Regions from separate parts of the Arthrobacter sp. P1_B9 genome, predicted to be linked through region 4. Evidence: riboswitches for the same ligand, from Rfam matches in the RefSeq annotation. Region 4 holds a riboswitch; each other region holds the start of a gene.

The links. A riboswitch is a leader RNA that binds a small molecule or an ion and turns the genes downstream of it on or off. The one in region 4 is predicted to bind S-adenosylmethionine.
Region 1: another riboswitch for S-adenosylmethionine. It lies ahead of AC1D1A_RS13055 (DUF1737 domain-containing protein); the one in region 4 lies ahead of metX (homoserine O-acetyltransferase MetX).
Region 2: another riboswitch for S-adenosylmethionine. It lies ahead of AC1D1A_RS00610 (aminotransferase class V-fold PLP-dependent enzyme); the one in region 4 lies ahead of metX (homoserine O-acetyltransferase MetX).
Region 3: another riboswitch for S-adenosylmethionine. It lies ahead of AC1D1A_RS09935 (methionine ABC transporter ATP-binding protein); the one in region 4 lies ahead of metX (homoserine O-acetyltransferase MetX).

What each region holds. Positions count from the first base shown of each region.
Region 1 is NZ_JBFUAA010000008.1:137,441-142,657, forward strand. Features, by position in the region: gene AC1D1A_RS13045 (aminodeoxychorismate lyase) at 1-590, shown strand, start outside; gene AC1D1A_RS13050 (ATP-grasp domain-containing protein) at 663-1,616, opposite strand; SAM riboswitch class IV at 1,935-2,048, shown strand; gene AC1D1A_RS13055 (DUF1737 domain-containing protein) at 2,076-2,384, shown strand; gene AC1D1A_RS13060 (rhodanese-like domain-containing protein) at 2,381-2,800, shown strand; gene AC1D1A_RS13065 (O-succinylhomoserine sulfhydrylase) at 2,801-4,009, shown strand; gene AC1D1A_RS13070 (hypothetical protein) at 4,058-5,149, opposite strand; gene AC1D1A_RS13075 (glycosyltransferase family 2 protein) at 5,146-5,217, opposite strand, start outside.
Region 2 is NZ_JBFUAA010000001.1:141,904-147,120, reverse strand. Features, by position in the region: gene aroA (3-phosphoshikimate 1-carboxyvinyltransferase) at 1-452, shown strand, start outside; gene rsgA (ribosome small subunit-dependent GTPase A) at 436-1,551, shown strand; gene hisN (histidinol-phosphatase) at 1,628-2,458, shown strand; SAM riboswitch class IV at 2,536-2,649, shown strand; gene AC1D1A_RS00610 (aminotransferase class V-fold PLP-dependent enzyme) at 2,684-4,123, shown strand; gene AC1D1A_RS00605 (class I SAM-dependent methyltransferase) at 4,204-4,998, shown strand; gene AC1D1A_RS00600 (Nramp family divalent metal transporter) at 5,166-5,217, shown strand, end outside.
Region 3 is NZ_JBFUAA010000005.1:250,796-256,012, reverse strand. Features, by position in the region: gene acs (acetate--CoA ligase) at 1-1,400, opposite strand, end outside; gene AC1D1A_RS09940 (CoA-binding protein) at 1,708-2,133, shown strand; SAM riboswitch class I at 2,231-2,321, shown strand; gene AC1D1A_RS09935 (methionine ABC transporter ATP-binding protein) at 2,461-3,270, shown strand; gene AC1D1A_RS09930 (methionine ABC transporter permease) at 3,263-3,928, shown strand; gene AC1D1A_RS09925 (LLM class flavin-dependent oxidoreductase) at 3,975-5,217, shown strand, end outside.
Region 4 is NZ_JBFUAA010000007.1:40,698-45,914, reverse strand. Features, by position in the region: gene AC1D1A_RS11470 (MFS transporter) at 1-670, opposite strand, end outside; gene metX (homoserine O-acetyltransferase MetX) at 837-1,976, opposite strand; SAM riboswitch class IV at 1,988-2,103, opposite strand; gene AC1D1A_RS11460 (bifunctional o-acetylhomoserine/o-acetylserine sulfhydrylase) at 2,286-3,602, opposite strand; SAM riboswitch class IV at 3,664-3,779, opposite strand; gene AC1D1A_RS11455 (VOC family protein) at 3,949-4,587, shown strand; gene AC1D1A_RS11450 (CPBP family intramembrane glutamic endopeptidase) at 4,762-5,217, opposite strand, start outside.

The sequences.
Region 1 (5,217 bases), on a different contig from region 4:
CGGCTGCCCCCACATGCTGGGTCCAGGCCTCCGCCCCGGCGGCCGCGGGACGGCGGCAGCGCGAGACCGGGATCGACGTCATCCTGCTCGACCGCGGCTACGACAGTGAAGTCGGCGAGCGCGCCCCGTGGCTCCTGCTCGGCGCCAAGACCCTTTCGTACGCCGTGAACATGGCGGCGCTGCGCTACGCCCACCGGCAGGGCGCCGACGACGTCATCTTCACGTCCGCGGATGGCCGGGTGCTGGAAGGTCCGACGTCGACCGTTCTGCTGGCCCACCTGGAAACCTCGGACGACGGCGCCGGCGGCGTCCGCACCATCCGGCGGCTCATCACTCCCCAGCTGGACAGCGGCATCCTGCCCGGCACGTCACAGGGCGCCCTGTTCACCGCCGCCAAGGCCGCCGGCTGGGAGCTGGGTTACGGCCCGCTGGAGCCGAAGGACCTGCTGGACGCCGACGCGGTCTGGCTGATCTCCAGCATCCGGCTCCTGGCCCCGGTGAACCACATCGACGGGCAGGAAATCGGCACCCCGGAACTGCGGCGCCAGCTCACGGCCGAACTCAACGCCCTCTTCGCGACCATCGAATAGCAACGCGGGGTCAGTTACGGCCCATCCCATGTCCCCGGATGGGCCGTAAGTGACCCCGCGTTGGTGTTGCGCTCACCCCAGGGCGTCTGCGGGCACTGCCGGGCACAGGCGGAACGAGGCCGGGTTGAACGCCGGGAGCATGAAGGTTGCGAGCACGGCGTCGAGCATTTCCGGGGCCCAGGTGCTGTTCTCCCCCAGGGTCGCGCAGACACCCAGCACCACGGGCGTTCCGTCGGTGCGGCGGCGGATCTGGACCTGGACCGGCCCGGTCAGCCCGAGCGTGCGGACGGCGGCCAGGCCCAGCTTGCGCACATCCCCGGCCTGGTTCGCCGGCACCCTGCGGCTGACCTCGTCGCTGCCGGCGCGTCCATACGGAGTCCTGGTCTTCTCGAGGACCACCGCCACCGGCGCCATCGCGTTGCGTGCCGGGGTGCCGAACACCAGGCACACATAGTCGGCGCCCGGGATAAATTCCTGGACCAGTTGCCCCGCCGGCATGTTCTTCCAGCTAACGGAGTCGGTTCCGGCCAGCAGGTGGATCCCATGGGAGCCTTTGAAGACCCGCGGCTTGACCACCACGGGGCCGCTGAGGCCGGCGAGGGAAGCCGGCGCGGCGGCGAGGTCGCCCGGAACCGCGAACCGGGGCACCGGGATGCCGGCCGCTTGCAGCGCCCAGGTGGCGAACAGGTGGTCGTTGGCGAGGGCAACCGCGGCGGGGTCGGCCACGATGATCCGCACGTCCTGGGCGAATCCCGCGCGGGCCGCGGCCAGGACCGGGAGTTCCACGGTGAGGGTCGGAATGATGACGTTGATGGCTTCGCGGTCCACCACCCGGCGCAGGTCCAGGACCATGTCCGGGTTCGTCGCCGGCAGGAGCCTGACCGCGGCGGCGGGAGCCTCCCCGGCCTGACGGGTGTCGGCACGGGCGTCGGAGCCGAGGTACGGGAGGCCCCGGGCTTCGAGCAGGGCCGCGACGGCCCGTCCGGCGGCGCTTGTAATCCCGGTAACGAGTATGCGCGGGCCCACGATTGCTCCATTCCGCCGTCACCGGCCGGACCGCGGCTGCGGCTCCGACCGTTCCAGCCACCGATTCCCAGACAGCTTGTTGATGGACAGACGAGTCGATTCCGGGACTGCTTGATTCACACATTGCTCGAATCACCTGCAGCTCCGGCCGACTCGTCGGACCTAATCCCCCCAGTAAACGGCGAAACGTCCCGGCAGACACGAGTGGGCTGTACCCGAAACTGGAGCCCGCCACTACTCGCCCGGGCCGCGGTCCGGTTACGGAACATGACGACGGCGGCGGTGCGGGCCGGCGTCGCAGGTGTTACGTTTTTGGGGAGTAATGAGAACCGGTGCCAAGCCCTGACTGGCCGGTCGGCAACCCTCCCTTTCGCGGCGGGGTGCCTCAGGTGAATACTCGGCATTCGAGAATTCGAGCTGCAAGCGTGAAAGAGGAGATCCGTCGTGCCCGACACGTCAATACCCACAACAGCCGCACCCGGCACAGCACCCGGTTCAGCATCCGGGGGCGAGGAGAGGCTGGCCTACCGCCTGTTCACCGGGGCGGATGACCGCGCCTTTTGCGAGCGGGTGTCAGCCGCCCTGGCCGAGGGCTACGTGCTGCATGGAAGCCCCGCCGCCAGCTTCAACGGAAGCACCGTGATCGTGGCGCAGGCGCTGGTCCTGCCGGCCGCGATTGCCAGTGCGGACGCCGCCGTGGCCAATGCGGTTGATGAGCTCGACGCCGACGAATTTGGCGCCGACGGGGCCTTCGCGGGCCACGCATGAGCTACGCCGGAGACCTCAGCCCGCAGGAGGCGTGGGCCAAGCTGGAGGCCGGAGCCATCCTGGTGGATGTCCGGACCGAGGGCGAATGGGCCCACATCGGCATCCCGGACACCGCGGCCGCGGGCGAGAGCCGCAACGATCCGCTCTTCATCCAGTGGAACCTCGCTGGCGGCACGCCGAACCCGCACTTCGTGGAACAGCTAAGGCAGCAGGCGCCGGAGGACACCGCCGTCGAACTGGTGTTCCTTTGCCGTTCCGGGGCCCGGTCGATCGCGGCCGCGACGGCCGCGACGGCCGCCGGCTACACCTCGTACAACGTCCTTGAGGGCTTCGAAGGCGAGACCGACCGCTTTGGCGAACGCACCGTCAATGGCTGGAAGAACCGCGGCCTGCCCACCAACCTCGGAAAGATCTAAGTGACTTTCAATCCCGACGCCGCCGGCTGGGCGGCCGACACCCAGGCCGTCCGTGGCGGCCTTGACCGCACCGGCTTCCAGGAAACCACCGAGCCGATCTTCCTCAATTCAGGATTCGTCTACGAGACCGCGGCCGCCGCCGAGCGCGCCTTCACCGGTGAGGACGAGCGCTTCGTCTACTCCCGCTACGGCAACCCCTCCGTCGCCACCTTCCAGGAGCGGCTCCGGCTGCTCGAGGGAACGGAGGCGTGTTTCGCGACGGCGTCCGGCATGTCCGCCGTCTTCACCGCCCTGGGCGCGCTGTTGGCGGCCGGCGACCGGGTGGTCGCGGCCCGCTCGCTGTTCGGCTCGTGCTTCGTGATCCTCAACGAAATCCTGCCGCGCTGGGGTGTCGAGACGGTCTTCGTGGACGGCCCGGACCTGGAGCAGTGGAAATCCGCGCTGTCCGAGCCGACCACGGCGGTGTTCTTCGAGTCGCCGTCGAACCCGATGCAGGAAATCGTGGACATCGCCGCCGTGAGCAAACTGGCGCACGCGGCCGGCGCCACGGTGGTGGTTGACAACGTCTTCGCCACCCCGCTGCTCCAGCGCTGCGGCGACCTCGGCGCGGACGTGGTGGTCTACTCCGGCACCAAGCACATCGACGGCCAGGGCCGCGTCCTGGGCGGGGCCATCCTGGGCACCAAGGAATTCATCGACGGGCCCGTCAAGCAGCTCATGCGGCACACCGGTCCGGCGCTTTCGGCGTTCAACGCCTGGGTGCTCACCAAGGGCCTGGAGACTATGGCCCTGCGCGTCAACCATTCCTCGGCCTCCGCGCTGCGGCTGGCCGAATGGCTCGAGGGACAGCCCGCGGTCGGCTGGGTAAAGTACCCGCTGCTGCCGTCCCACCCGCAGTACCCGCTCGCAGTGCAGCAGATGAAGGCCGGCGGGACCGTGCTCACCCTGGAGCTGCAGCCCTCCCCCGGGCGCACGGCGAAGCAGGCCGCGTTCGCACTCCTGGACGCGCTGCGGATCATCGACATCTCCAACAACCTGGGGGACGCCAAGACGCTCATCACGCACCCGGCCACCACCACGCACCGCGCGATGGGCCCGGAAGGCCGCGCGGCGATCGGGCTCAGCGACGGCGTGGTCCGGCTCTCGGTGGGCCTGGAGGATGTGGAGGACCTGATCCGCGACCTCGGCCAGGCGCTCAAGCAGGTCTAGGCGCTCAAACAGGTCTAAACACTCAAGCAGGTCCAGGGCCATGGCCGCTCAGGCCCAGGCCGCCTTGAGCGCCCGCCAGGCGTCGTCGTCGAGCATACTGGACGGTGTGACGGCGACGGCGGCCGCCCCGCCGGAGACAGACGCCTCCAGCCCGGCCGCCAGGTCCGCGGCGGAGATGCGCCCGTCCTTGGCCCACATCCCGACCGAGATGGCGAACTTCCCGGACCGCTTCGCCATGGCCGCGGCCAGCTCGGCGGAGTAGGCCGGAGCGGCGTCGTTGAGCCCGAAGTAGTCCCACAAGACCAGCCGGTCCGCGGCCGCGGCGAGCAGCCCGTAGTCATGGCCGCTCTCCGGCCGGTCGCCGGCGGGATCGTCCCACGGCGCCCGGACGTCCATGTCGAGCGTGGCACCGTTCGCGTGGGCGGCCGCCGCCGCCTTGGCCACGATGGCCGCCACCGCCTTCGACCGCCAGGCCCCGAGGCTCGGGTGTTCGACGTCGATGTCCCCGTTCGCGAGCCGCGGCCAGTCCGTCCCGCCGCTGGCCAGCCGGTAGGAATCGCGGTCGTCGCCGCCGTAGGTGTTGTTATCGAACATCAGTTCCGTCAAGGCCACGGCGTCCGGCTGGTACCGCCTGGTCACCTCGGCCACCAAGTCGACCAGCCGCTCCCCGACGGGTCCCGTCGTGAGTGCGCTGACGCTGGCGAACTCCGTGGAGCGGGTGCCGTCGAAGTTGATGCCGGCCAGGCCCGGGTTGGTACGGATCCAGCCGGGGATCAGCAGGTCGATGGTCAGTGTGATCCTGCGTTTCCTGCCATCACCGCCGGTCCCCAGTGCCTTGACCGCTTCGGCCACGTGGTCACGGCCCGGGACGGCCTCCACCTCGGGGTGGGCGTCCCAAGGGAACGCCGTCCAGTCCAGCCGCCCCACGCTGATGGTGACGCTGTTGGCGTTGACCTCATCGAGCCGTCTGGCCAGTTCCGGCAGCGTCGAGGCGGCGTCGACCACAGTTTCGTAGCCGACGCCGACAGTGCGCTCCGCGGCGGGCGCCGTGGGTCCCTGCGGCCCGCCGCACCCAGTGGCAGAAAGGGCCAGCACCGACAGGAGCACGAGGGCAGGGAAGGCAGCCGGTCTGCGCCTCAAACGCTGACGTCCGGGCGCACCGCCGGGGCGGTGACGCTGACCACACCGGTCCGCGTCAGCTTGTTCCA
Region 2 (5,217 bases), on a different contig from region 4:
TTGACGGCGGCACCCTGACCGTCAGCGGGGGCCCGGAGATCAAGGGCGGCGACTTCGACGAAACCAGCGAACTCGCCCCCACCGTTGCCGCGCTGTGCGCCCTCGCCACCGGCCCCTCACGGCTGGGCGGCATCGCCCACCTCCGCGGCCATGAAACGGACCGGCTCGCCGCCCTCGTCGCCGAAATCAACCGCCTCGGCGGCGACGCCGAAGAAACCCCCGACGGCCTCATCATCCGCCCGGCCGCGCTGCACGGCGGCGTCGTGCACAGCTACGCGGACCACCGCATGGCAACCGCCGGCGCCATCCTCGGCCTTGCCGTAGCCGGCGTGGAAGTCGAGGACATCGCAACCACGGCCAAGACCATGCCCGATTTCCCGCAACTCTGGGAAGCGATGCTGGCCCAGGGACCCGCCGCAGATGAGGACACCGCCGGTGGCACGCAGCACTGATTCCTGGGACGAGTCCGACGTCCGGATCCGGCCGAACAAGAAGGGCACACGGCCCCGCACCAAGGACCGGCCCAGCTACGATGACGCCGTCACCGGACGCATCATCACCGTTGACCGCGGCCGCTACACCGCCGTCGTCGGCGAGGGGACCGCGGACGAACGCAAGATCATCGCGGCCCGGGCCCGGGAACTGCGCCGCAACCCGGTGGTTGCCGGCGACTTCGTCTCCCTGGTCGGGGATGTCACCGGCGAGCCCGACACCCTGGCGCGGCTGGTCAAGATCCAGGACCGCAAGACGCTGCTGCGCCGCAGCGCCGACGACACGGACCCGATCGAACGTGCCGTCGTGGCCAACGCCGACCAGCTGGTGGTGGTGGTCGCCGCCGCCAACCCCGAGCCGCGGACCGGTTTCATCGACCGCGCGCTGGTGGCCGCGTACGACGCCGGCATTGAGCCGCTGCTGCTCGTCACCAAGGCCGATGTCAAGGATCCCGCCGAGCTGCTGTCCAACTACCAGCACCTCGACTTCCCCGTCATCATCTCCAAGACCGCCGACTCCGCCGCTTCCGGCATCGACGCCCGCTCCGACGACGGGCTTTCCGCCCGGCTCGACAAGGACGCGGTATCCCAGCTGCGCGACTACCTCGACGGCAAGGTCACCGTGATGCTGGGCCATTCCGGCGTCGGCAAGTCCACCATGGTCAACGCCCTGACCGGGGCGGAGCGGGCCACGGGAGGCGTGAACGCGGTAACCGGCCGCGGCCGCCACACGTCCTCCTCGGCACTGGCGCTCAAAGTCAACGATGCCCCGGCCGGCAGCTGGATCATCGACACCCCCGGCATCCGGTCCTTCGGCCTGGCCCACGTGGACCCGGACCGGATCCTGCGTTCCTTCCCGGATCTGGAACCGGGCACCGATGATTGCGAACGCGGCTGCAAGCATGACTCCACCGCCGTCAACTGCGGCGTCGACAAGTGGGTTGCGGCCGGGCACGCGGGGCCCTCGGGACCGGCCAGGCTCGCGTCCCTGCGCCGGCTGCTGGGCACGGACCCGCGGATGGAAGCGCAGGAAACCAAGGAACTGGGCACCGTCTCCTAGCCGGACCGGCAACGGGGCGGCGGCGCCGTGCCGCGGCTTCCCGCCCGGCAGCCCGGTTTGACGGTAGTTTGGAACCATGAGCCAACCCGCTTCGAGCTACAACGATGACCTGCGCCTTGCCCATGTACTGGCAGATTCGGTCGATTCCCAGACCATGAGCCGCTTCAAGGCACTCGACCTTCGGATCGAGACGAAGCCCGACCTCACACCCGTCACCGATGCCGACAAGTCCGCGGAAGAGGCCATCCGCGGCCAGCTCTCCCGGTCACGTCCGCGTGACGCGGTCCTGGGCGAAGAATTCGGCAGCTCGGGCCATGGTTCCCGCCGGTGGATCATCGACCCGATCGACGGCACGAAGAACTTTGTCCGCGGCGTCCCGGTCTGGGCCACCCTGATCGCCCTCGTCGATGAGGGCGAGCCGGTGGTCGGCGTCGTCAGCGCGCCGGCACTGGGCAAGCGCTGGTGGGCCGCCAAGGGTGCGGGCGCCTACACGGGCCGCTCGCTCGCCGCCGCCACACGGTTGAAGGTATCCAACGTCTCCAATCTCGAGGACGCCTCGCTGTCCTACTCCAGCCTTGGCGGCTGGAAGGAACGCGGGAACCTGGATGAGTTCCTGGGCCTGACCGAGGAAGTGTGGCGGACCCGCGCGTACGGTGACTTCTGGTCGTACTGCCTCGTGGCCGAGGGCGCCGTGGACATCGCCTGCGAACCCGAGCTGAACCTCTATGACATGGCCGCCCTGGTGCCGATCGTGACCGAGGCCGGCGGCCGCTTCACCTCGCTCGAAGGCGAGGACGGCCCCTTCGGCGGCAACGCCCTGGCCACCAATTCGATCCTGCACTCGGAAGTGCTCAAGCGGCTCAACCCCGGACTCGACGACCTCTTTCAGGCCCACCCGAACAACTGATCCGCGCCCGTAATAATCCGCTTCACAATCGGCGGCTGCCTTTTCCCGGGCTGCGCCGATGTCCTACGCTCGATGCAGGTCACGAGTGCCAGCGCTAAACCCCGGTTTGCTGGCCGGCAACCCTCCAGTCGCGGTGGGGTGCCCCGGGTGACGACCTGGCCGGTCCGGAACGGACCCGGCAAGCGCGGATTCCCACGGTGTGGGGTCCTGTTCGAGTGAGGTCCCATGACAACTGCCATTTTCCCCGCCGCCACTGAATTCCAAGCACGGCTTGCCCTCGCGGCCCGCCCGCTGGCAGCCGTCACCGGGGCCGAAATCCAGGCCCCGCTGATCACCGGCGGCCACGCGCGCTACGCCAACCTCGACTACGGCGCCTCCGCACCGGCCCTGTCCGTGGTCTCGGCCTACCTGAACGAAATCCTGCCGTACTACGCAAGCGTGCACCGCGGCGCCGGCTACGCATCACAGATCAGCACCTCCGTCTACGAGAACGCCCGGGACATCGTGCGGGACTTCGTGGGCGGCCGGCCCGGCGATTCCGTGATCTTCACGCGCAACACCACCGATTCCCTGAACCTGCTGGCCGGCTGCCTGCCGCTGCGCGACGGGCGGCCCGCGGGCGAGGTCCTCTACCTCGACATCGAACACCACGCCAACCTCCTGCCCTGGCAGAATGTCCCGCACCGCAGCGTCGTGGCCGCCGCCACCCTCGCGGCCACCGTGGACCGGCTGCGCGACGAACTCGCCCGCGGCGGCGTCGGCCTGCTGGCCGTCACCGGCGCCTCCAACGTCACCGGGGAGATCCTCCCGATCCGGACCCTGGCCGCACTGGCGCACGAATACGGCGCCAGGATCGTTGTCGACGCCGCCCAGCTCGCCCCGCACCGGCGGATCAATATCGCCGCGGACGACGTCGATTACCTCGCCTTCTCGGGACACAAGCTGTACGCCCCGTTCGGCGCCGGCGTGCTGGTGGGGCGGACGGACTGGCTCGACGCCGGCACCCCGCACCTGGCCGGCGGCGGCGCGGTTCGCGATGCCCGGCTCGACTCCGTCAGCTGGACCACGGGACCTGCCCGGCACGAGGGCGGCTCGCCGAACGTCCTCGGCGCGGCGGCCCTCGCCCGTGCCACCCAGGTCATTGCGGCCCTGGACCCGGAGCAGTGGCAGGCCCACGAGGACGCCATCCGGTCCTTCCTCGTCGAGGGCCTCCAGGGCATCGAGGGAGTAACCGTGCACCGGATCTTTGCCGATTCGGCTTCCGATTCTTCCTTCGCTTCTTCCACTGGAGGCGATCAGCCGGACACCGGCACGATCGGCGTCGTGAACTTTTCCGTGGAAGGCTACGACGCCGGACTGGTGGCCGCCTACCTGTCGGCCGAACACGGCATTGGCCTGCGCGACGGCCGCTTCTGCGCCCACCCGCTGCTCAAGCGGCTCGGCCTGCCCGCCGGCTCCCTGCGGGCCAGCTTCGGCCTCGGCTCACGGCTGGAGGACGCCGAACGCCTGCTGGCCGGCCTGCAGCAGCTGCGGCAGAACGGACTCGGCTGGGATTACGTGGTGGACGCGGGCCGCTGGGTGCCGGCCAACGATACCCGCAGCTATCCCCACTGGGCGCCGAACACCCCGGGCACCGCCGGCGCTGCGCCCTGCACCCTCGACTAGGCAGGATCGGGGCCCGGCGCGGGTGCGGTAAATTCGAAAGGTATCTGAAACCAGCAGGACCTTCCCGAAGGAGATCGCACGTGGCAAGCGCCGGCCCCAGGCTGCACAGCGGAGCTAGGCTCCACAGCGGACCGAAGCTGCACAGCGAGCGGCGCCAGGAACTCGGACAAAGCTTCCAGGACGGCGGGGAGCACTACGAGCGCGTCCGCCCCGGCTATCCGCAGGAGTCAGCCGACTGGCTGGTCCCGGCGGGAGCCAGGGACGCCGCGGACATTGGCGCTGGCACCGGGAAGTTCACCTCCCTTTTGGCAGTACGCGGACTGGCCACGGTGGCCGTGGACCCCTCTGCCGACATGCTTGAGCAGTTGCGCCGGACCCTGCCGGACGTCACCGCCATCGAGGGCAGCGCCGAGGACACCGGTCTCGAGCCGGAGTCCTTTGACCTGGTCACGGTCGCCCAGGCGTGGCACTGGTGCGACCCCGGCCTGGCCAGCACCGAGATTGCCCGGATCCTGCGGCCGCACGGCGTGCTGGGCCTGATCTGGAACCAGCTGGACACCAGCGTGCCCTGGGTGCACCGGCTCTCCCGGATCATGCATGCAGGGGACGTCCACAAGCCAAACTTCCGTCCGGCCGTGGGCCCCGAGTTCACCGGACTGGAGAGCCACCTGACGCGCTGGGAGGATTCCGTCACGGCGGAGGACATCCAGGAGTTGGCCAAGTCCCGCAGCTACTATCTCGCGGCATCGGACTCCACCCGGGCCAAGGTCACCGCCAACCTCCTCTGGTACCTGAACGAGCACCTGGGACATATGCCTGGCGAGGTGCTCCGGCTGCCCTACCTGACCCAGACGTGGCGGGCCTTCCGGGGCTGATGCACGCTCACCCCGGTTTCCCCCGGATTGCACGCAGCGCCCGCCGGGCTTATTGTTTCGGTATGCCTAATAAATTCTTATAGGCACACGAAACTTTGACACCGGCTGTTTTCCGGCCGGCGCCGATCATCGCGTCAACGCCGACGCGCCAATCACAGGAGCTGGCAGTGCTGGAGCTAACGGGACACGGGCAACCGGCGCAGGACGCCCCCACTTACA
Region 3 (5,217 bases), on a different contig from region 4:
ACCGTGCCGAGAAGACGGATAGAGGAGAGGTCGTACGTGTCCGGGACGCCGTCCGGGAACCAGCCCATGAGGGAGCGGACCAGGGTGGGCGCGGTGTAATACTGCGTGACCGCGTAGCGTTCGATGATCTCAAAGTGCCGGCCCGGGTGCGGGGTGTTGGGCGTGCCCTCGAAGATGACCTGCGTGGCGCCGTTGGAGAGCGGGCCGTAGAGCTCATAGGTGTGCGCGGTGACCCAGGCGAGGTCGGCCGTGCACCAGTGCACGTCCTTCTCCCGCAGCGCGGGGTCGGGGTTGCTGAACAGGTGCTCGAAGCTCCATGACGCCTGTGTGAGGTAGCCGCCGGAGGTGTGGACCAGCCCCTTGGGCTTGCCGGTGGTGCCGGAGGTGTACATGATGAACAGCGGCGTCTCGGCGTCGAACGCCTCGGCTTCGTGAGTCTCGGAGGCGGTGCCGACGGCGTCGTGCCACCACACATCGCGGCCGGCGGTCATCGGGACGGTGTCCAGCTCGTCCGCGGGAGTGGTCCGGTTGACCACCAGGACGTGTTCGATGGCGTTGTCGCCGGAGACGGCGGCGTCCGCGTTGTCCTTGACCGGTACGGCGGTGCCGCGGCGGAACTGGCCGTCGGTGGTGACCAGGAGCTTGGCGCCGGTGTCCTCCACCCGGAACTTCAGGGCCTCGGCGGAGAATCCGCCGAAGACCAGGGAATGGATGGCACCGATCCGGGCCACTGCGAGGGTGATGATCACGGTTTCGGGGATGACGGGGAGGTAGATGACCACCCGGTCGCCCTTGGTGATGCCGAGATCCAGGAGGGCATTTGCGGCTTTGGAGACCTCGCGCTGGAGTCCGGCGTAGGTGACGGCACGGCGGTCGCCGGGCTCGCCCTCAAAGTGCAGGGCCACCTTGTCTCCGCGCCCCGCCGCTACGTGGCGGTCGACGCAGTTGTAGGCGACATTGAGCCTGCCCCCTTCGAACCAGGTGATCTGCGGTCCGGTGCCGGCCTCGACGTCGGCCGGGACCCGGCGGTGCGCGGTGTGCCAGGGCTTGGTTTGCTCCGTCGCGCCGCCGGGCAGGTCCGCCCAGTCGAGGCGGAGAGCCTGGGTTTCCCAGAACGCAACCGTCTCTGCCTGGACAGTTCCCGCGGTCGCGGCGCCGCCGTGCCGGGGAAGGTGGTTTCCGAAGGTGGTGCTGCGGTGACGCGCCGGCCCATCGGCGGGGACGCCGTGCACTGCGCCGTCCGTGGACTCGTTCAGGGACCATCCCGAAGAGCCGCGAGAGGAGCCGGGCGCGTCACGCAGCCCTGCTTCGTTCGCCGTCGCGTCCGAAGTGGTTTGGGGGAATGCCTCGGACGCAGGCCGGGCAAAGGTGGGCAGAGCGGAAGAATTCTCAGGGGTCATTGCTGCACTCCATCGGTCCTGGCAGTAGCACCCTTGGTTGCTCCGGCTCCCTCGAATTTCACCGAAGGAGGGCGGAGCGGTGGCGTGGGAATGGTCGTCCCACGTCACCGGGGGGTTGCTGCGGCGTCATCGATCCAGGTCTCTCGGCCGCTCGGGATGGTCACTACCTACTAGAACTTCAGATGCACGATTCCGCAAAATCGGCGTCCGGGAGCGCCGTAATATTCGTTCACCCGGCGTGGGTCCGACCCAAATCATTCATTTATTCGACAATTGCCCGGAAAGGTCGCAGGAGTAAGGTTGATGCATGGCCCATGTTAACGATCCGGCAGTCATTGACCGCCTCATGCGAACCAAAGGCACGTGGGCGGTGGTCGGCCTCACCACCAACGAATGGCGCTCGGCGTATGAGGTCTCCCTCTATGTCCGGGACCGGATGGGCATGACCATCATTCCGGTCAACCTTCCGGGCGACGATGTCCACGGCGAGAAGGGGTACCGTTCCCTGTCTGACATCCCGGCGGAGAAGCACCCGATCGACGTCGTGGACTGCTTCGTCAACTCCCACAGGGTGGGCGCAGTCATAGACGAGGCCATCGCAGTAGGCGCCAAGGCCGTCTGGCTGCAGCTGGGCGTCTTCGACGACGCCGCGACGGACCGGGCCAGGGCCGCCGGGCTGGACGTCGTCGTGAACGCGTGCCCCGCCCGCGAAGGCTGGCGCGTGGGCATCTAACGGCCCGGGAATGACGATCAACAGATCGGGAAGAGTCGGTTACAAAATGTGACCGGCTTTTTCTGTATCCGGCCTCCTGCCGTGTGAGATGGACTCGTAACCATCCCGAGCGGCTGAGAGATCTGGCTCCGTGACGCCGCAGCAACCCCCTCCTTTGAGGACGGTGCTACCGCCAGGACCGATGGAGAACCACTGTGTTCTGAGGCTCCCCGGCTTCGCTCAGCGCTGCCCGGAAGCCAGGACCCAGGGCTTTCCTCGGGCGAGCCCGGAGGAAATCATGAACACGCAGACAGCGGCAGCGCCGCGGCCCCGAGCAGGTGGGGGCCTGTGATCGAGATCCAGAACGTCAGCACGTCATTCGGTTCGGCCGCGGGACCTTTCACGGCCGTCGATGACGTCAGCCTGCACATCAGGCGGGGCACCATCCAGGGCATCATCGGGTTCTCCGGCGCCGGCAAATCCACGCTGCTGCGCAACATCAACCTCCTCGAGCGCCCGACGTCGGGCCGCGTCCTGGTGGACGGCGTGGACCTGGTGACCCTGTCCGACGCCGAGCTCCGGACCAAGCGGCATGACATCGGCATGATTTTCCAGCACTTCAATCTCCTCAACAACCTCACAGCCCAGGAAAATGTGGAGCTGTCCCTGAAGTTCGCCGGCGTCGGGAAGGCGGAACGCCGGCGGCGGGCCGCCGAAACCCTGGAAATCGTGGACCTCGCCGACAAAGCGGGAACGTATCCGGCCAAACTCTCCGGGGGCCAGAAACAGCGGGTGGCGATCGCCCGCGCCCTTGCCACCGGGCCCAAAGTGCTGCTCTGTGACGAGCCGACGTCGGCCGTGGATCCCCGGACGACGTCATCGGTCCTGCAATACCTGGCCGACGTCAACGCCGAATTCGGCATCACAATCGTGGTGGTCACCCACGAGATGAATGTCATCAAGGCCATCGCGGACAACGTCGCGGTCATGGAAGAAGGCCGGGTGGTGGAGCAGCTCGACCTCGCCGAACTCCAGCGCCCCGGTTTCCACCCGGCGACGTCGATCGGCCGCTACCTGGTCTCCGATGAGATCCAGCTGGACCGCTCCGGGAGGGGCACCCACACCACAGCCGCGTCGGAGGGCCTGATCAATGTTTGACCGCATCCTGGAAGTCCTGCCCGAAATCGGCGTCGCCATGGGACAGACCCTCACCATGCTGCTGGTGGCCATCCCGCTGGCGGTGCTGCTCGGGACACCGCTGGGTGTCCTGCTCTACACCATCGGTCCCAACGGGCTCAAGCACAGGCCAAAGCTGCACCGGGTCCTGGACGGGCTGGTCAACCTGCTCCGCTCGTTCCCGTTCCTGATCCTGCTGATCGCGATCATTCCCGTGACCAGGTTCATTGTCGGCACGACCATCGGCACGGCCGCCGTCATTGTCCCGCTGACCCTCAACGCCATTCCGTATTTCGCCCGCTTCGTGGAACAGAACCTGAGCCAGCTCGGCGGCGGAGTGGTCGAAGCGGCACGGTCCATGGGCGCCAGCCGGTCCCAGATCGTCCGGGACGTCCTGATTGTGGAGGCGAAGCCCGGACTCGTCAGCTCCATCACCATCATGACCGTCAGCTTCATCTCCTACTCGGCGATGGCCGGACTGGTGGGCGGCGGCGGAATCGGCGACTTCGCCATCCGGTACGGCTATTACCGCTACGAAACGCCGCTCATGATCACCGCCATTGTCCTGATGATCCTGCTGGTCACCATCGTTCAGCTGGGCGGATCCTATGTTGCCCGGCGCCTGGACAAGCGCCTCTGAGCGCCGGCAGCACCCTCGTCCCACCTCCCACAGCGGAAAGCACCCCATGACTTCAACGCCCAGTACCCGTTTCGACGGACCCCGCCCGCGCCTGCTGATCAGCGCCTTCGTGATGAACACGTCCAGCCACATCATGGGCGGCCAGTGGCGGCGCCCGGAAGCCCAGCAGCACCGGTTCAACGAACTCCAGCTCTGGATCGACCTGGCCCGCCAGCTCGAAGGCGCCAAGTTTGACGCGATCTTCTTCGCCGACGTCGTCGGTCTCTACGGCGACTACGACGGCGGGTGGGCATCGCTGCTGAAAAAGGGCCTGCAGGTGCCGTCCAACGACCCCCTCATCCTGCTGTCCGCGCTCGCCACGGGAACGCGGGAGATCGGGCTGGCCGCGACGTCGTCGGTGATTCAAAGCCATCCGTTCCAGTTCGCCCGGCAAATGTCCACGCTGGACCACATCAGCGGCGGCCGCGTGGCCTGGAACATCGTCACCAGCGTGCTGGAAAACGCGCACCGGAACTTCAACGCCACCGAGCTGACCAAGCATGACGAACGCTACGACTGGGCGGACGAATACGTCGAGGCCGCCTACAAATTGTGGGAAGGATCCTGGGAAGACGACGCGCTGCTCCGGGACAAGGCGACCGGGGTCCACGCGGACCCGGAGAAAGTCAGCAAGATCTACCACCGCGGGCCCCGGTACTCGATCGACGGACCCCACCTCGCGGCCCCTTCACCGCAACGCACCCCGGTGCTTTTCCAGGCCGGGAGCTCCGGCCGCGGCCAGCAGTTCTGCGCCGCCAACGCCGAGGCCACCTTCACACTCGCGCCGAGCACCGAGGTGGCCGCGAAGTACACCGCGGCCGTCCGGGAACAGGCCGTTGCCGCCGGCCGCCATCCGGATGACGTGAAGTTCCTCCAGGGCATGCACTTCGTGGTGGGCGGCACCGAAGCCGAGGCGAACCGCAAAGCCGACGAGCTCGAGGACAGCCTGGACATTGAAGCCCTGCTGGCCCACGTGGGCGGCGGGTTCGGCGTCGACCTCGGCGGCCTGCCGCTGGACACCCCGCTCGGGGACCTTGAAACGGAAGGCAGCCAGGGACATCTCACGGCTATCCGCGCCTCCGTCCGCGGCGGCAACCCCACCCTCCGCGACATTGCGCTCTACCGCAGCCGGGCCAACCGGGTGGTGGGAACGCCGGACCAGATTGCCGACCGTCTCGAGCAGTGGCAGGACGCCGGAATCGACGGCATCAACATCATCAACCAGACCATCCCCGGCTCCTACACCGACT
Region 4 (5,217 bases):
CGTCCTGGACCTTGGTGCGGATGTAGTAGCCGACCAGCACGATCACGGCGGAGAGCCAGAAGGCGACGCGCCAGCCCCAGCTGAGGAAGTCGGCGGAGGACAGCACGGAGGACAGCGTGAACAGCACGGCGGTGGCGAGCAGGTTGCCGAGCGGAACGGCAGACTGGGGCCAGCTGGCCCAGAACCCGCGGGACTTGCTGGGGCTGTGCTCGGCGACGAGGAGGACGGCGCCGCCCCATTCGCCGCCGACGGCGAAGCCCTGGGCGAAGCGCAGGAAGACCAGCAGCGCCGGGGCCCAGTAGCCGATCTGCGCGAAGGTGGGCAGGCAGCCCATCAGGAAGGTGGAAACGCCCACCAGGAGGATGCTGACCTGGAGCAGCTGCTTGCGGCCGAACTTGTCGCCGAAGTGGCCGAAGACGATGCCGCCGATCGGGCGGGCGACGAATCCGACGGCGTAGGTCAGGAACGCGGCGATAATGCCGTCGAGTTCCGTGCCCGAATTGGGGAAGAACGTCTTGCCGAAGACCAGCGTGGCGGCGGAGGCGTAGAGGAAGAATTCATACCACTCCACCACCGTGCCGGCCATGGAGGCCGTTACTACCTTCTTCAGTCCGGACGTTTTGACGTCCGGCTCGTCTGCGCGCGTTGTCGCGGCGTTTTCCGTGCTCATGTGAACTCCTTCGGTGTCGCCTTCGACACCCTGCGGACCATTGGACTGAGGACGCCCGTGATGTAGGGCACATGGCGTCATTCCCCATGAGTATGGACGCTCCCGCCCTGAGCCTCAACGGCCATTAGTGCAGAGCGCATCTGCAAAAATGCACAAGCGGGCCGGCCTAGTGGCCGAAGAAGGTCCCCCGGAGCTGCCCGCTGAGCTGGCCGATTTCGGTCAGGAAGCCGTCGTGGCCGATCGGCGCTTCAATGATGTGCAGTTCCGGGCCGCCCGGCAGGGCCTCTGCCAGTTGACGGGACTGGGCCGGGAAATACAGGCGGTCCGAGTCCACGGCCGCCACCAGGAATTCGGCGGTGGCCGGAGCCAGTGCCTCCCCGAGGCTTCCGCGCCCCCGGCACACATCGTGGCTCATGAGGGCTTCGGTGATCGCGATGTAGCTGTTCGCGTCGAAACGCCGGGCCAGTTTGCTGCCCTGGTGGTCCAGGTAGCTTTCCACCTGGTAGCGCCCGCGTCCGGCCAGCGATCCGGCTTCCAGGGGCGTCTCGGACTCCTGGGCGTTGCGGCCAAACCGGCCGTCCAGTTCGGCCGCTGAGCGGTAGGTGATGTGCGCGATGCGCCGGGCGAGGGCGAGCCCTGCTTCGGGTTCCGGGCCGCCGTAGTAGTCCCCGCCCTTGAAGTGGGGGTCCTGGCGGATGGCCAGCGTCTGGGCCTGCGCGAAGGCAATCTGTTCGGCGGTGCTGCTGGCGCCGACGGAAATCACGGCGCAGCGCCGGACCCGGCCGGGAAACGTGACGGCCCATTCAAGGGCGCGCGCGCCGCCGAGCGAGCCGCCCAGCACCGCGTACCAGCTGCCGATGCCCAGGGCATCGGCCAGCCGCGCCTCGGCAGCTGCGGTGTCCCGCAGGGTGACCAGCGGGAACCGCGATCCCCAGGGGCGCCCGTCGGGGGCCGGGGTGGAAGGTCCGGTGGATCCGTAGCAGCCGCCCAGGATGTTGATCGAAACGACGAAATACTTGTCCGTGTCCACGGGAGCCCCGGGTCCGGCGAGCTGTTCCCACCAGCCGGGCTCCCCGCTCTCGCCGCGGGTCACGTGTGTGTCGCCGGTCAGGGCGTGTTCAATGAGCACGGCGTTGGAGGCGTCCGCGTTCAGGGTCCCCCACGTCTCGTAGGCGAGCACCACATCCGGCAACGGAGTCCCGGATTCGAGCTGCAGATCACCGATCCTGACGAACTGGACGGTCCCGTCAGGGGTCCGGGATGGTTTGGTTTCGGGAACACCCGTGCGGGTGACGGCAATCGTCATGTGAGGACCTATCTTGGCGCTTGCCCGCCGTCAGCTGACCGGCAGGCCAGGTCTTCACCCGGGGCACCCCGCCGCAAAAGGAGGGTTGCCGGCCAGCAAGCCGGGGCTGTCGCTGGCACTCATGACCTGGTACGAGTCTACGAAACGGGGTGCGGAAATGACGAAGATTATGACTTCCATGTGACAGCCGGACCAGTCAGCACCGCAGACTCCCCACCTTGACAGCCGTGACCGGCGGGTCGCCCCGGAGTGCCGGCGATTCCCGGTGTCATGCCCGCAAAGGTGGGGAAATTCGGCGTGAGCTTCGGCCTAGGCGGACTTGGCCGCGCGGAATCCGGCGTCAAGGTCCGCGAGGATGTCGTCGATGTGCTCCAGTCCCACCGAAAGCCGCACCAGCCCGGGGTTCACCCCGGCGATCACTTGCTGTTCGGGCGAGAGCTGGCTGTGGGTGGTCGACGCCGGATGGATCACCAGCGACCGGACATCGCCGATGTTCGCGACGTGCGAGTGCAGTTCGAGGGCATCGACGAACCGCTTGCCGGCCTCCGCTCCCCCTGCAATGTTGAACGCCACGACGGCGCCGGTCCCCTTGGGCCCGTACTTGCGGCCGCGCTCGTACCAGAGGCTGGACGGCAGCCCGGCGTAGGCGACTGATTCGACGTCGTCCCGCCCCTCCAGCCAGTGCGCCACCTTCGTGGCGTTGGCCACGTGGCGCTCGACGCGCAGGCTCAGCGTTTCGATGCCCTGGGCGATGAGGAAGGCGTTGAACGGGGACACCGCGGAGCCGAGGTCGCGCAGGAGCTGGACCCGGGCCTTGAGGATGTAGGAGAGGTTCGCGCCCAGCGCGCCGTCGGCTCCGAGGTCGCGGGCGTAGACCAGGCCGTTGTAGGTGGGGTCCGGGGTGTTGAAGCCGGGGAACCGCTCCGGGTCCTTCCCAAAGTCGAAGTTGCCGGAGTCCACGATCACGCCGGCGATCGCGGCGCCGTGCCCGCCGAGGTACTTGGTGGCGGAATGGACCACGATGTCCGCGCCCCACTCGATCGGCCGGATCAGGTAGGGGGTGGAGAGCGTGTTGTCGACCACCAGCGGCACGCCGGCCTCGTGCGCCACGCGGGAGACGCCCTCGATGTCCAGGACGTCCTGGCGGGGGTTGGAGACCACTTCGCCGAAGAACAGCTTGGTGTTGGGCTGGACGGCATCCCGCCACTGGTCCAGGTTGTCCGGGTCCGCCACGAAGGTCACGGAGATGCCGAACTTCTTCAGCGTGTGCGCGAGCAGGTTGTAGGTTCCGCCATAGAGGCTCGGGCTGGCCACCACATGGTCCCCGGCCTCGGCGATATTGAGGATGGCGAACGTCTCGGCGGCCTGGCCGGAGCTGAGCAGCAGCGCCGCGAGACCGCCTTCCAGGCTGGCGACGCGCTGTTCGACGGCGTCCTGGGTCGGGTTGCCGATCCGGGTGTAGATGGGCGCGAGCTCGGCGAGCGCAAAGCGGTTCGCGGCGCTTTCGGCGCTGGGGAACACGAACGACGTCGTCTGGTAGATGGGCAGGGAACGCGCGCCGGTGGCGCTGTCCGGCTCCTGGCCGGCGTGGATCTGGCGGGTTTCAAAGGACCAGGCGTTGGACATTGGTGCTCCTCGAGTCACTGGGCACAGCACCGGCCTGGGCTTTCGGCCCGAACCGGAACAGGCGCCGCGCTTGCCCTCCGGCGGGCGCCGGACGGCCAGGTCTTCACCCGGGGCACCCCACCGCGATACGAGGGTTGCCGGCCAGCAAGCCGGGGCTGTGCGCTGGCACTCATGACCTGACTTCAGTGTAGGAATGGCGGCGGAGCCCTGGATAGCTTTGTGACGAAGATGAAGACGGCCGCCGTGACGGAGCATCCGGGGCGCCGCGTTCCGCGCCCCAGGACGTCCCATGACGGTTAGGGGAGCCTAAGCTGAGAGGTCCATCACAAAGTGCCAAGATGATGGCATGCGCATGGATCACGTCTCTTACGCCTGTGAACACGATGGCTTGGCAGCCACCACTGAACGTATTGCGTCTGCCCTCGGCGTTGAAGCCGTGAAGGGTGGAGTGCACCCCCGTTTCGGGACACGCAACATGATTATCCCGCTCGCGGGACACAAGTACCTGGAAGTCGTGGAGGTCCTGAACCACCCGGCCTCCGACAAGGCCCCGTTCGGCCAGGCCGTCCGGGCACGCTCCGAGGCCGGCGGCGGCTGGATGGGCTGGTGCGTCGAGGTTGACGACCTGGCCCCGTTCGAGGAGCGGCTCGGCCGCGCCGCCGTCAACGGCAACCGGAAGTTTCCCGACGGCCGCGAATTGGTCTGGAAGCAGATCGGCATCCTGGGGCTCATCGCCGACCCCCAGGTGCCATACATGCTCAAGTGGGAGGGCGACCCGGAGTTGCACCCGTCCAACGCCTACGCGAGCGATGTCAAGATGTCCGCACTGACCATTGCCGGTTCGGCCGAGCGCGTCACGGAGTGGCTGGGCGAACCGGTTGAAAAGCCGCTCGAAGACGTCGCCGTGAACTGGATCGCGCCGCACGGTACTCCCGGCATCCTCTCTGTCACCTTCGAGACCGCCTCCGGAGCGGTCACGATCTAACGCTCCACCCGCCCCACGCTTCGGCCGCCATCTCTTAGGTGCCAACGATGTCACCTAGGAGACGGCGGCCGAGATCATTTAAGGCCTGCTCCTAAAAGCAACGCGAGGCCACTTCGCGCCCGTCCGGGGGCTCCGGATGGGCCCGAAGGGACCCCGCCTTGCTTTGCGGGGAACTCAGCCCAGGCCCACGGCCTTGCCGAACAGGCTGAACCCCACGAACGCCACAGTGTCCAGGATGGCGTGGGCGATCACCAGCGGCATCACCCGTTTGGTCCGGATGTAGAACAGCGCGAAGACGACGCCCATCACCGCGTTGCCGATGAACGGCCCGAACCCCTGGTACAGGTGATAGCTGCCGCGGAGCAGGGCGCTGGCGGCGATGGCCGCCGGCACGCTCCAGCCCAGTTTCCCGAGCCGGTCCAGCAGGTACGCCACCACAATCACTTCCTCGACCACCGCGTGCCGGATCGCGGACAGGACCAGCACCGGCACGGTCCACCAGTACGCGTCCAGGGCACTGGGGATGATCGCCGTGGTGATCCCCAGCGCCCGGCCGGCGGCGTAGAGCCCCAGGGACGGAATGCCGATGAGCGCGGCGAGTCCGAGACCCTGCAGGAGGTCCTTGCCGGG